3 regions of the Ruminococcus sp. CAG:57 genome follow, and region 1 is predicted to be linked to each of the others. Evidence: predicted binding sites of a transcription regulator. Region 1 holds the regulator's gene; each other region holds the start of a gene.
The links. The regulator HrcA, encoded in region 1, represses chaperone genes, less so after heat shock. The targets are predictions, from matches to a motif close to TGTTAGCACTCNNNNNNNNNGAGTGCTAACA.
Positions count from the first base shown of each region.

Region 1 (4,896 bases):
CAGACCTCGGCTTTGCCGTCTATCTCAACGTTGGCGATAAACCTGTTCGGTCTTGATAGAAATTTGCCTTTATGTATATTATCGTATCTCATAATTCGCTCCTTTTATTCTTACTATTCACATTATACCACAAATATGTTTGATTATAAATACCTAAATCATGCTTTCTTAGCTTTGTTGATTTGTGGTTCGATACGAAAAGGGAAAAATATTTCACAAAATCTATTGACGCTATTTTTGAAATATGTTATAGTTTTGAGTATAGGTTATATAACAATAATAATTTATTAAAATTTTAGAAAGAGGTATTTATAATGAAAAAAATAACTGCACTTCTCGTTTCACTTATAATGTCATGCGCAGTAATGGCAGGCTGTTCTGACAGCAGTTCTTCAAGCTCATCAAAAGCAGACAGCACATCAAAGGCAGAAACAAGCGCAGCCGCTGACGAGTCAACTGCTTCAGAAGCAGGCACAGCCACAGATCTCGAGGATACTCTCACAGCGCAGTATACAAAGAAGATACAGGGCGAGAGCCTTGCTATCGACATGACAGTGGCAAGCGAATATGACAATTCATCAGCTGTTGTTGAGATAGCAGGCGGCAATATGCACATGAAAATGAACTTTATGGGCGTGGATATGGACATCTATAATATCGACGGAGTTATGTACACACTTGACAGCGAGTCAAAAACGTATTACACTGTTGATATGGAAGAATCTATCGACGACTTCAAGAGTGAGATAGGCTACGGCATTAACGACAGCTACAAGTTCATAAGCTCTGAAACAACTGACGACGGTCTTATCTGCGAAACTTTTGAAAGCACAGAAGATCCTGATATCGAGCTTGAATCAGGCGTAACTCTCGACACAAGCGATTCTGACGATTATTCTTTCACAACAACATTCAAGTATTACTTCAATGCTGACACAAAGGATATTGTTAAGATAGAAACTATCTCTGACGGCTCAACGACTACTGTTACAGTAAACTCATTCACAACTGAAAACGTTGAAGTCAAGCTCCCTGACGATTTTGACAGTTGGACAGAGCAGTCTTTCGATAAGGACACTGAAGATATCCCTTATGACGCTGAACTCGATGTTGAGTCAGGCGCTGAGTCAGCCGAGTAATTCTTGTCATTTTTTCGGAGGCAAAATATTATGAACAAGAAAATGGTAACTATTATTGCAGCTTTGGCAATGTGTACAGCAATGGCAGGCTGCACTGGGAGCGATACTGCAAGCTCTTCAAAGGCTGAAACAACTACTACAACAACGGCTGCCGCAGAGTCTGCCGCTCCTGCTGAAAGCACTGCAGACGAAAGTGCTGTCACAAATGTTGGCACAACAGATTATGACGTTGACGGCGATTTCAGAGCTTTCGAGCAGATGAAAGACAAGTATGAGGGCAACTATCTTGCTAACCTTACAGGTCAGATGACAAACAACGGCACAAAGTATACTATCTGCATAAAGGACGGCAAGGCTTATCAGGCACTCACAGTTCAGGGCATGAAGTCATACACAGTTTGCCCTGGCGACGGAAAGCTTTACAACGTTTCAGAAGGCACGACCACCTACAGTATCGAGGACGACGACGGAAATCAGTGGAAGTCAGCCGACATACTTTTCGGTGCGACACTCGATTTTGACCACGCATATATTGACACAACAACAAACGTTGTTCACGAGTATTATAACCTCGACAGCAGTGTTTCAGGCGGTGAGGGTCAGATAGTTTACGGCTTTGACGGCGCTACATATGACCTTAAGCAGGTAGTTCTGCTCCCAGAGGGTGCTGACGAATCAAGCGCAGTTTACTTCACTGTAGATTCCATAGGCGAAGCAGACGACAGCCTGCTTACTGTTCCTGATCTTTCTGCTTATACAAAAGAATAATTTTATCTGATCTTTTTCCAACATCGGGCGGACAGACCACTGCGGTCTGCCCGCTTTTTTGCATTTTCAGCAAAGTGTTGTGCAATATGACGGAAAAGAAATTCAAATATTTTTAAAATTTGTGAGAAAAATAGTCTTAAACCCCTTGACAAAATCGTCAAAAGGGTATAAACTATACTTAGCACTCGAGAAGAAAGAGTGCTAACACTTAAATACAATAAGTGCTAACAAGAAGAACGGGTGGTGAGCAAATGGACGACCGCAAGCTGAAAATACTTTCAGCGGTAGTCAATGAATATATCGTAACTGGCGAGCCTGTAGGCTCAAAGGCGATAATGGCTCACGTCAAAGCGTCCTCAGCGACCATAAGAAATGAAATGGCAGAGCTTGAGAAGCAAGGCTATCTCGAACAGCCACACACCTCCGCAGGCAGAATACCAACATATAAAGGCTACAGGCTTTATGTTGACCAGCTCATGGAACAAAACCAGCTTACAGCAAATGAAAAGAAGATGCTGGATTCAATGATACCGCAGGAATATGTCACAGAGGAAGACCTTGTGAACAAGGCTTCAATGGCATTGGCGGATCTTACGAAATGTGCGGCGGTGGTCGCAAACGCAACGCCAAAGTTCTCGCTTATCTCAAAGGTAGAGGTAATACCTACAGGAAAGAGAATGTACGTTATTTTGATGATAACGTCCAACGGCTCTATTAAGAATAAGGTTTGCCGATTGGAGTTCGACCTCAGTCAGGATCAGCTTGAGTTTTTTGATAACTTCGTAAAGGAAAATCTCAACGGCGTGCCTATCGACAGTCTTTCGGACGCTTATCTTGAAAAGCTCACAGAAGCAATGGGAACGTACATGATGACCCTTTCACCGCTTGTTTCCGAGATAATGAAGATGACAAAGGAAATGAGCAGCGTGTCTATCAAAGGTCAGAGTAATCTTCTCACCTGCAAGGACTTCAACCAAAATGAGATAATAAGCTTTCTCGATAATCAGAAGGAGCTTAAAGGATTTATTGACGAAACGTTCTCAGGGCTTCACGTTATGTTCTCCCCTGAGCGTGACGGGTTTGTTATCCACAACTCCTCTATTATAACAGCTCCGTTCTCAAAGGACGGCAAAACAGCAGGTGCGCTGGGGCTTATAGGTCCTATGAGGCTCGACTATGCGAAGTTTATCCCATATCTCGAGTATTTCACAGGAAAGATATCGGAAATGATATCCGAAAAGCCACAAGAGCAAAACAAAGAAGATGACGAAAACGAATAAAAAGAAAGGCAGGCGGCGTAAATTGAGTAAGGAAACTGAAAAGGACACCGAGCTTGAAAAAGAGGAAAACACCTCTGCTGAAAGCGAAGAAGTGAAAGAAGCGGCGGATACCGCAGAAAATGCCACTGAGGATACAGAGAAAAAGGCGGAGGAGAGCGAAACAGAAAAGCTGAAAAAAGAGCTTGCCGAAGCAAATGACAAGTATCTCAGACTTATGGCTGAATATGATAACTTCAGAAAAAGAAGCGCAAAGGAAAGACTGGAGCTTACAGACACAGCAAAGGGAAATGTGATAAACGGCTTCCTGCCGGTGTTTGATAACTTTGAAAGAGCGTTAGGCACAGAAACTCAGGACGCAGTTTATAAACAGGGTGTTGAAATGATCTTCAATCAGTTCAGCGACGCTCTGAAAAAACTCAACGTTGAGGTCATGGAGCTTGCGGGCAAGGAATTTGACCCGAACGTTGCAACGGCGGTCAGCACAGTTGACGACCCTGACCTGGGTGAAAATATTGTGGCGCAGGTGCTTCAAAACGGCTACACCATAGGCGGCAAGGTAATAAGACACGCAATGGTAATAGTAGCAAACCCATAAACAAAGACATCGGGACTTAAGGTCTTGATATAAATTAAGTAAATTTTGAAAGGACTTGATCTTATGAGCAAAATCATCGGTATAGATTTAGGTACAACAAACTCTTGTGTAGCAGTTATGGAGGGCGGCGAAGCCGTTGTTATCCCTAACAGCGAGGGTGCAAGAACAACTCCGTCAGTAGTTGGCGTTTCAAAGAACGGCGACAGACTTATCGGTCAGGTAGCAAAAAGACAGGCTGTTACAAACTATGACAACACTGTAATTTCTATCAAGAGACATATGGGCTCTGACTACAAGGCTCACATGGGCGGCAAGGATTACACTCCACAGGAAATTTCAGCTATGATACTTCAGAAGCTGAAGGCTGACGCTGAGGCTTATCTGGGCGAAAAGGTAACAGAGGCTGTTATCACAGTTCCTGCTTACTTCACAGACGCACAAAGACAGGCTACTAAGGACGCAGGTCAGATCGCAGGTCTGACAGTTAAGAGAATCATCAATGAGCCAACAGCCGCTGCACTTTCTTACGGTATTGATAAGGAAGAGGATCAGAAGGTCATGGTTTACGACCTGGGCGGCGGTACATTCGATGTATCTATCATCGAAATGGGCGACGGTGTTACAGAAGTTCTTGCTACAGCAGGTAACAACCACCTGGGCGGCGACGACTTCGACCAGAGAATTATCGACTGGATGATTGCAGAGTTCAAGAAGACTGAGGGCGTTGACCTCTCAGGTGATAAAATGGCAATGCAGAGACTCAAGGAAGCTGCTGAAAAGGCTAAGATAGAGCTTTCTTCTACTGCTTCATCAACTATCTCTCTCCCATTCATCACAGCAGACGCTACAGGTCCAAAGCATCTTGAAATGACACTTACACAGGCTAAGTTCAACGAAATGACAGCAGACCTTGTTGAGTCAACAATGGGACCAGTTCGTCAGGCACTTTCAGACTCAGGTCTGTCAGCTAACGAGCTTCAGAAAGTCCTTATGGTCGGCGGTTCTTCAAGAATACCAGCCGTTCAGGAAGCTGTTAAGAAATTCCTTGGCAAAGAGCCATTCAAGGGCATCAACCCAGATGAGTGCGTAGCACTTGGCGCTGCATATCAGGGCG
Region 1 covers NZ_FR890735.1:17,753-22,648, forward strand. The annotation lists gene sfsA (DNA/RNA nuclease SfsA) at 1-92, opposite strand, end outside; gene QVO88_RS06620 (hypothetical protein) at 315-1,139, shown strand; gene QVO88_RS06625 (hypothetical protein) at 1,170-1,907, shown strand; gene hrcA (heat-inducible transcriptional repressor HrcA) at 2,129-3,187, shown strand; gene grpE (nucleotide exchange factor GrpE) at 3,210-3,782, shown strand; gene dnaK (molecular chaperone DnaK) at 3,846-4,896, shown strand, end outside.

Region 2 (4,896 bases), on a different contig from region 1:
AGAGTTCCTGTGGCAGGAGGGTCATACTATCCACGAGACACCTGAGGAGGCTATCGAGGAGACAGAGAGAATGCTCAACGTATACGCTGATTTCTGCGAGAAGCAGCTTGCTATGCCGGTCGTAAAGGGCAGAAAGACAGAGAGCGACAAGTTCGCAGGTGCAGAAGCAACGTACGCTATTGAGGCTCTTATGCACGACGGCAAGGCTTTGCAGGCAGGCACTTCGCATTACTTTGGCGATGGCTTTGCAAAGGCTTTCGATATCACTTATACTGGAAGAGATAATAAGCTTGCACACCCATTCCAGACATCATGGGGCGTTACGACAAGGCTTATCGGTGCAGTTATAATGACACACGGCGACGATAACGGACTTGTTCTGCCACCTGCTGTTGCACCTGTTCAGGTAGTTATCGTACCTATAGCACAGCACAAAGAGGGCGTTCTTGACAAGGCTAACGAGCTTTACAACACACTTAAAAATGCAGGCATAAGAGTTAAGCTCGACGATTCAGAGCAGTCACCTGGCTGGAAGTTTGCACAGTATGAGATGAAGGGCGTTCCTGTAAGACTTGAAATTGGTCCAAAGGATATTGAGAACGATCAGTGTGTGCTTGTTACAAGACACAACAGAGAAAAGGTATTCTGCAAGCTTGGTGAGCTTGTTGAAACAGTAAATGAAAGACTTCAGGCTGTTCATGATGGTCTTTATGCGAAGGCACTTGAAAACAGAGAAAGACGTACCTATGTTTGCAAGACACTTGACGAGATAACAAAGGCTCTTGAGGAAAAGGGCGACGGCTTTGTTAAGGCAATGTGGTGCGGCGATGAAGCTTGCGAGGATAAGGTAAAGGAACTCACAGGAGTAGGTTCAAGATGTATCCCGTTCGAGCAGGAAGAGATAGCAGATACCTGCGTATGCTGTGGAAAGCCTGCGAAACATATGGTGCTTTGGGGCAAGGCTTATTAATAGGCTTTTTGGATAAAAAAATATCGGGTGGCTGTCAATTTGTTATTGGCAGTCACCCGTTTTTTTTGTTTGTGATTTTTAGCTGTTTGCTTGGACAAGACTCTTTATTATCGGTATGATAAGGCAGAGCATATATACTATAGTGGCAGGGTTTGTAAAGACATATCTGCGACATTCTTTCGGTGTAAGCACGTTTTCGCTGTCATCAATGATAAGCTTTTTAAGGCTTGTGAAAAGAACCATAAAGCCTACCAGACCTATGACTATCTCAGCAACGCTCATGAAGGTTTCATAGTGTTCAAGCCCTATTGCATCAGATATGGACGAGAAGTTTGCAAGCAGATTGTTTAGACAGTGTATTATAACTGTTGGCAGTATCGAGCCGCACTTTGCGGCGATAATAGCGTAAACAAGTCCTGTGCCGAATGCCGAAGCCGCCTGAGGGATATTTCCGTGCATAAGTCCGAATGCAAGTGCCGAGAAAAGCACCGCCGCACCCCTTCCGTATGGGCTTAGAGCCGTGAGGATCGCTCCACGGTAGATAAATTCCTCCACGATAGGGGCTATTATCACAACGTATGAGAACTGCACTATTACTGCAAGGGCAGAGGGCTGATGAATGGAAAAATCGCTTGTGGGAACTGTCACTCCGTTTTGACCAAGTATACCCGTGAGGATAGATATGAGCTGTGACAGCAGAATGTTTATCACAAAGCAGGCTGAAAACCATTTTAACCCTTTTACTGCCGTGTCTTTTTTCGGCTTTATGAAGCTTGATTCTCGTTTTCGGAAAAGTATAGCAAAAACTATCCCAAAAACAAGCACGCTCATAAGAGTGATAAACAAATTTGCCGTCATGGAAAAAGTAGTTGAGCTTATAAAAGCGGTCTGCTTTTTCAGATAGCTGAGAACTGCCGAGTAGCTAAGAGTGAATTTTCCTGAGTGGTAAGTGTATGCAACGTAAAAGAATAACACTGCGAATATCCTGTTCAGCAGGTTGTATAAAATGAGCAGAAGTGAAATTTTCACGCAATCTATAGTAAGAAGTTTCTTTTCCTGCTGTTTTTCAGGGGTCAGCAGAGAAACAGACTTTTTGGTAGTCAAATAATATTCCTCCCTTGTTCGGTCTTATCTATATATTATAACACACAACATGGTGCTTTTGCAAATGGTATTTTGTCAGGTATGTGATAAAATGTTATGGATTTGTAAATAAATAAGAGAAATTTTGTGATAACTATTGCATTTTATCAACCTTGTTGTATAATATAATTAGCACTCAAATAGATAGAGTGCTAATTATATTGCTAACAATACTGAAAAGTAAAAAAATAAGGAAAGGTCGAGGTTTTATGCAGACAAAAGAATTTAAGGCAGAATCCAAAAGACTGCTTGATATGATGATCAATTCGATCTACACTCATAAGGAGATTTTTCTCAGAGAGATAATCTCAAATGCAAGCGACGCTATTGATAAGCTGTATTTCAAGTCCCTGACAGACACTTCTGTGGGAATAAAAAAGAGCGACTTCGCTATCAATATCGCTATCGACAAGGAAAACAGAACGCTTACAGTTTCTGATAACGGCATCGGTATGACCGAGGAGGATCTTGAAAACAACCTTGGTACTATCGCAAACTCAGGCTCGTTCGCTTTCAAGAAAGACAATGACCTTGGGGATGATGTTGATATCATCGGTCAGTTCGGTGTAGGCTTCTATTCTACTTTTATGGTAGCAAAGGAAGTTACCGTTGTAACAAAGGCTTTTGGCAGCGATCAGGCTTACAAGTGGACATCTGACGGTGTTGAGGGCTACACAATAGAAGAGTGTGACAAGCCTGACGGCGTCGGCACAACTATCACACTTAAACTCAAGGACGATACTGATGACGAGAAGTATTCAACATATCTTGATCAGTATCAGATACAGTCACTTGTAAAGAAATATTCTGACTACATCAGATTCCCTATCAGAATGGAAGTCGAGCATACTCATTATAATGAGGAGGGTAAAGAGCCTGAGGTACACAAGGCTATCGAAACCCTTAACAGCATGACCCCTATCTGGAAGAAGAACAAGAGCGAGCTAAAGGACGAGGATTACAACAACTTCTATATGGAGAAGTTCGGCGACTATGAGCCACCTGTTGCACATATCCATTCAAAGAACGAGGGCGTTGCCACATATGACGCACTGCTTTATATACCTGCCCGTGCGCCTTTTGACTATTACTCAAAGGACTATGAAAAGGGACTCCAGCTTTATTCAAGCGGTGTAATGATAATGGAAAAGTGTGCAGACCTGCTTCCTGACTGGTTCAGCTTTGTAAAGGGTGTTGTTGACTCTGAGGATCTCTCACTGAACATCTCCCGTGAGCTTTTACAGCAGGACAGACAGCTCAAGATAATCGCAAAGAACCTTGAAAAGTCCATAAAGAACGAGCTTGCAAAGCTTCTGAAAAACGATCGTGAGAAGTATGAGAAGTTCTACAGCGTATTCGGGCTTCAGTTCAAGTTTGGCATTTATCAGTCATACGGCGCTGCAAACGAAACTCTGAAAGATCTCCTTATGTTCCCGTCCTCATTTGACGGCAAGAACGTTACACTCAAAGAGTATGTTTCAAGAATGAAAGAAGATCAGAAAGAGATCTACTATGCCTGCGGCGAAACAAAGGAAAGGATCGAAATGCTCCCTCAGCTTGAAAAGATCAAGGATAAGGGCTATGAAGTTCTTTACTTTACACAGGACGTTGACGAGTTCGCTATCAAGGTGATGATAAACTATGACGGCAAGCCTTTCAAGTCCATAAGCGACGCTGATCTCGACCTTGACACAGAGGAAGAAAAGGAAGAGGCTAAAAAGCTTGACGAAGAGAACAAGGATATGTTCACTTTCATGCAGGAAGCTATCGCTGACAAGGTAAAGACAGTTCGTCTTTCAAAGAAGCTTAAAACTCACCCTGTTTGTCTTTCATCAGACGGCAGCATAACTATCGAAATGGAGAAGGTCCTCAACGCTATGCCTCAGAATGACGGCAATAAGGTAAAGGCTGAAAAGGCACTGGAGATAAATCCAAATCACCCTATCTTTGAGAAGCTGAAAGACCTCTATGCTAACGATAAGGACAAGCTGAAAGACTATACAAAGCTTCTTTACGATCAAGCTTTGCTTATCGAGGGTATGTCTATCGACAACCCTGTTGAGTTTGCAAACCTTGTTTGCGAGCTTATGACAAAGTAATAAAGCTATACAGATACTCTCTTAACATACCGAAAGCCGTGGGGACAGCAGTGTTTCCACGGCTTTTTGTGCTTTTCAGGCTGATAATTGTAGGTTTTATACAAAACAAAATGAGTTTATTTGTTAAAAAAACAGATTCAGAAAACAAATTTTATGTATGCTGTTGACAAATAAATGCAGGTGTGTTAATATAATTATAGTGAAATTGATACATAACATCTTTTATTGGAGTGTTACCTTTCATTTATAGACTGGGCATGACCAACTTTGTACGAACATATTGTGTGAGTTCGTATTAAGGTTGGTTTTTTTATTTTATAGGGGGGATTTTTAATGAAAATAATCAAGGTGATAAATAATAACACCGTAAGCGTCATAGACGATAAAGGAAAAGAGCAGATAATCTCAGGCAAGGGAATAGGCTTTGGAAAAAAATACGGCGACGAGCCTGATAAGGATAAGATTCAGAAAATGTATCTTGTCACAGACTCAGAGCTTAGAAAAAGACTTATCGAGTGCCTGACCGAGATACCATATGAGCATATAAAGCTTACGGCAGATCTTGTGGACTATATTTCTTCACATATCGACGGACAGCTAAACGAGTCGCTCATAATAACACTTTCAGACCACATCTCATTTGCCATTGAAAGAAAAAAGCAGGGACTTGAATTTGATAATCCT
Region 2 covers NZ_FR890678.1:54,899-59,794, reverse strand. The annotation lists gene proS (proline--tRNA ligase) at 1-970, shown strand, start outside; gene QVO88_RS00420 (CPBP family intramembrane glutamic endopeptidase) at 1,049-2,074, opposite strand; gene htpG (molecular chaperone HtpG) at 2,323-4,212, shown strand; gene QVO88_RS00410 (PRD domain-containing protein) at 4,546-4,896, shown strand, end outside.
Region 2: a site for HrcA is predicted at 2,241-2,271, ahead of htpG (molecular chaperone HtpG). Genes of this name have one in related genera too.

Region 3 (4,896 bases), on a different contig from region 1:
TGTGGGTCCTTCTTGTCTGCAACAAGGCTCTCAGTTGTGAGCACCATTGAAGCAACAGAAGCTGCGTTCTGAAGAGCTGAACGTGTAACCTTAGTAGGGTCAACGATACCTGCAGGTATCATGTCAACATACTCGGAAGTATAAGCGTTGAAGCCGTAGCCGACCTTTCTTGAACGGATTATCTTGTCTATGATAACGCTGCCCTCAAGACCTGCGTTCACTGCGATCTGTCTAACTGGTTCTTCAAGAGCCTTGTAAACGATCTGAGCGCCTGTCTTTTCGTCACCGCTGAGCTTGTCAACGAGCTTCTTAACTGCTGGCATAGCGTTGATAAGAGCTGTTCCGCCGCCTGCTACGATACCCTCTTCAACAGCTGCCTTTGTAGCTGCCAGAGCGTCCTCAATTCTCAGCTTCTTCTCTTTCATTTCTACCTCAGTTGCAGCACCGACCTTGATAACAGCTACGCCGCCTGAAAGCTTAGCAAGTCTTTCCTGAAGCTTTTCTCTGTCGAAATCAGAAGTTGTGTTCTCGATCTGTGACTTGATCTGACCAACTCTTGCCTTGATATCGTCGCTGTTGCCTGCGCCGTCAACAATGATAGTGTTCTCTTTCTGAACGACTACCTGTCTTGCTCTGCCCAGCTGCTCCATAGTTGTTTCGCTGAGTTCAAGACCAAGTTCAGATGAAATTACCTGACCGCCTGTGAGGATAGCAATATCCTGAAGCATTTCCTTTCTTCTGTCGCCAAAGCCAGGAGCCTTTACAGCTACACAAGTGAAAGTACCTCTCAGCTTGTTTACGATAAGAGTTGAAAGAGCCTCGCCCTCAACGTCCTCGGCAATGATAAGGAGCTTCTTGCCAGCCTTTACGATCTGCTCGAGAAGTGGAAGAATTTCCTGAATGTTAGAGATCTTCTTGTCTGTGATAAGAATGTAAGCGTCATCAAGGACAGCTTCCATTTTATCTGTATCTGTTACCATATAAGGTGCGATATATCCTCTGTCGAACTGCATACCCTCAACGACTTCGCTGTAAGTTTCAGCAGTCTTTGACTCCTCAAGAGTAATAACGCCGTCAGCAGTTACCTTTTCCATAGCCTCAGCGATAAGCTTACCAATGTTCTCATCAGCGGCAGAAACAGCACCTACTCTAGCTATCTCATCAGAGCCTTCTATCTTCTTTGAGTTAGCGACGATAGTTTCAACAGCAGTATCTACAGCCTGATCCATACCTTTCTTAAGTACCATTGGATTAGCACCTGCTGCGATATTCTTCATACCCTCTCTAACAAGAGCCTGAGCAAGCAATGTAGCTGTTGTTGTACCGTCACCGGCAGCGTCGTTAGTCTTAGTAGCGACTTCCTTTACAAGCTGTGCGCCCATGTTCTCGAATGGGTCGTCAAGCTCGATCTCCTTAGCTATAGTAACACCGTCGTTTGTGATAAGAGGAGCACCGTACTTCTTATCAAGAACTACATTTCTGCCCTTAGGTCCCAGTGTTATCTTAACAGTGTTTGCGAGCTTGTCGATACCGCTCTGCAAAGCTTTTCTTGCGTCTTCGCCAAAAATTATATCCTTAGCCATTGTAAATTACCTCCGTTTATATACTATTTAAAATGCAGTGAAATTAGTCAACAACTGCGAGAATGTCGTCCATTTTAACGATAATGAACTCTTCACCGTCCAGCTTAACATTAGTACCGCTGTACTTAGAGATAAGCACCTTGTCACCCTTATTAACGCCCATAGTAACGTCCTTTTTACCAGGGCCTACAGCTATTACCTCTGCGACCTCAGGCTTTTCCTTAGCTGAGCCTGTGAGAATGATACCGCTCTTTGTGGTTTCCTCAGCCTCTGTCATCTTAACTACAACTCTGTCCTGCAATGGTTTGATCGCCATGATAAGTTCCTCCTTTTATGATACCTTTTAATATGCTAAATTAGGATCCTTCGTGGTCGTACCTATGTTTTCAGCACTCTCACGATCGGATTGTTAGCACTCAGTCTTTCTGAGTGCTAATTATATTTTAGCACCTTTTTCGCAAAATTCAAGTCATTTAAGGTCATTTATGTGATTTTTGTAGGGTTGCACAATATCTATTAAGTCGCAAAATGATTTTGAGAGCATATTGTACAATTCATTGTGGAGTATTGCAGATCTTAAATCAGATTTTCGGGTAGGAATAAATGTATTCAATGGAGGTATGCGTATCAACAGTATCCATAATTGTAGGGGACGATGGGCAAGTTTTTCGGTTGCCAAACCGTGTTGTAATTGTGGGCTTGTTCCTTCGACGGGCGAACGGTGTTCGCCCCTACAGATTTGTTGCCGTGGGGTTCGTGTTTCAGCCGTTTATATTCTATTTTCAAGCTTCAAACAAGGTGCAGGAAGTGCTTTTCTGTGCGATCAGAACCTCTCATCGTGTTCACCTAACTCACGTTGACAAAATGTTTCCTCATACACTGCTACCTTGCAGGATATTCGATTTGGGATAATATCCTTATACTTATCCCGAAAATCGCCACTTTTGTTGCATAAAAAATGCAACAATTGCAGAAATGTTGTCAAATTAAAATATAAATCATTTGTTTGTACAAATTACGATGCGATAAATTATGCAGTATCACATATAAGATCGTAAGGGTTTAATTTTTTATTGCCCGGGAAATAATATATGCGGAGGTGATAAAAATGAAAAACAACTCTTTTGCTCACGGGCAGGAATTACCGCTGGGGCTGTCTATGGCTCTTGCTCAGGTGCCTGCGGCATATGCTTACTTTGCTAAGCTGGATCCGCTTCAAAGACAGCAGATAATCGACTCGGCACACTGTATTCGCTCCAAAGAGGAAATGCGTGGTCTCGTCAACAGCTTGTCAAACGGTCAGATCACTGATACAAGTATTTTCTGAACAAAAAGTTAATGTAGACAAATTTCACAATAAATCAAAGATTAATTGATATAAATTTTATATAAATATGTGTTGAAATTTATCTATAAATATTGTACAATATTATTGTAAGGCTTTGTACGCTGTTATGGATACCCCTGAAATTGTGCAGGATCAACATGAAATTTTGAACTAAATGTGTCTTGACATCGTTAATATCACGTTAATAAAACGGTGATATAATAAAAAAATGCAAAGTGAACGGAGGGGTAAAAATGTTTCACATACTTGTGGTGGAGGACGATACTAACACTCGCAAACTGACCTGTGATGTGCTTAGCGACAACGGCTACACACCTATCGAGGCTCGTGACGGTATAGAGGCTCTCGAAATAATGGACGAAAAACACGTTGACCTTATTATAATGGACGTTATGATGCCTCGTATGGACGGTTTGGAGCTTTGCGAAACTATCCGCAGGGCTGGGTTTCAGACGCCTATATTAATGGTGACGGCTAAGGAAACGGCTTTTGACAAAAAGCAGGGCTTTATAAAAGGTACGGACGATTACATGGTTAAGCCTGTGGACGAGGAGGAAATGCTTCTGCGTATTCAGGCACTTTTGCGACGTTCGCAGATAGTGAGCGACCACAAGATAACTGTGGGCGACACCACTCTCGACTATGACGCACTGACTATCAAGACCCCTGAGGGCATAAGGGAGCTTCCACCGAAAGAGTTCATGCTTCTTTACAAGCTTCTTTCCTATCCCGACAAGATATTCACCCGCCGTCAGCTTATGGACGAGCTTTGGGATATGACCTCAGACACTGACGAGCGCACTGTGGACGTACACATAAACCGCATAAGAGAGCATTTGAAGAATAACCACGATTTTGAGATAATGACAGTGAGAGGGCTTGGCTACAAGGCGGTCAAGCTGAAAGGATAGGCTCATGAAAAAACATCTTATCTCTGCTCTTCGCTCAGAGCGCAGGCGAAATTACACCATGAACGCCAGCATAGTTTCGGCGGTATTTATGATAATGATATGGGCAGGGCTTCTTACGGGATTTATAATGATAGGCATAAAAAGATGCCTGCATTTTCTATCCCCTTTGCAAATGCCTTTTGTTTTCCTTATTGTGGGACTTGTGGTATCTGTAATAATCGGCACTTGCATTTCTGCCGCTGTAGCAAGCAAGATAGTAAGACCTGTGCGTGAGGTAAAAAAGGCAATGCACAGGGTAGAAAAGGGAGATTTCTCTCAAAGGTTAGAGGTAACAGGCTTTAACGGCGAGATAGACGAGCTTATAGAAAGCTACAACAAAATGGCGCAGGAGCTTGGGGGCATCGAGATGTTCAGGGAGAATTTTATCAACAGCTTCTCTCACGAGTTCAAAACGCCTATCGTTTCTATCCAGGGCTTTGCGAAACAGCTAAAAAAAGAAAATCTGTCAGAAGAGAAAAAGCAGGAATACATTGACATTATCATCAGCGAATCAAGGCGTTTGACCAATCTTTCATCGAACATTCTTATGCTTTCAAAGCTTGAAAATCAGCAGATCATCACTGACAAGACAAGCTTTTCCCTTGACGAGCAGATAAGAAACTGCATACTTCTTCTGGAAAAGCAATGGACGGCTAAGGACATAAGCTTTGACATTGATATGCAGGAGATACAATACACCACCAATGCGGAAATGCTTTCGCAGGTGTGGGTGAACATAATAGGCAACGCCATAAAATTCTCCCCGGAGGGAAGCTCTATCAGAGTAAAGCTTTTCAAAGAGGGTGATGTGATAACGGCTGAGATAACTGACCGTGGCATCGGAATGGATCAGCAAACCATATCACACATTTTTGAGCGTTTTTATCAAGGGGACAGGGCGCACGCTTCAGAGGGAAACGGACTTGGTTTGCCCCTTGTTAAGCGTATCGTGGAGCTGTGCAACGGCAATATCCGTGTAGAATCACAATACGGAAAGGGTACAAATTTTATTGTT
Region 3 covers NZ_FR890793.1:184,235-189,130, forward strand. The annotation lists partial or broken gene groL (chaperonin GroEL) at 1-1,583, opposite strand, end outside; gene groES (co-chaperone GroES) at 1,627-1,899, opposite strand; gene QVO88_RS12160 (YdeI/OmpD-associated family protein) at 2,692-2,910, shown strand; gene QVO88_RS12165 (response regulator transcription factor) at 3,165-3,842, shown strand; gene QVO88_RS12170 (HAMP domain-containing sensor histidine kinase) at 3,847-4,896, shown strand, end outside.
Region 3: a site for HrcA is predicted at 1,991-2,021, ahead of groES (co-chaperone GroES). Genes of this name have one in related genera too.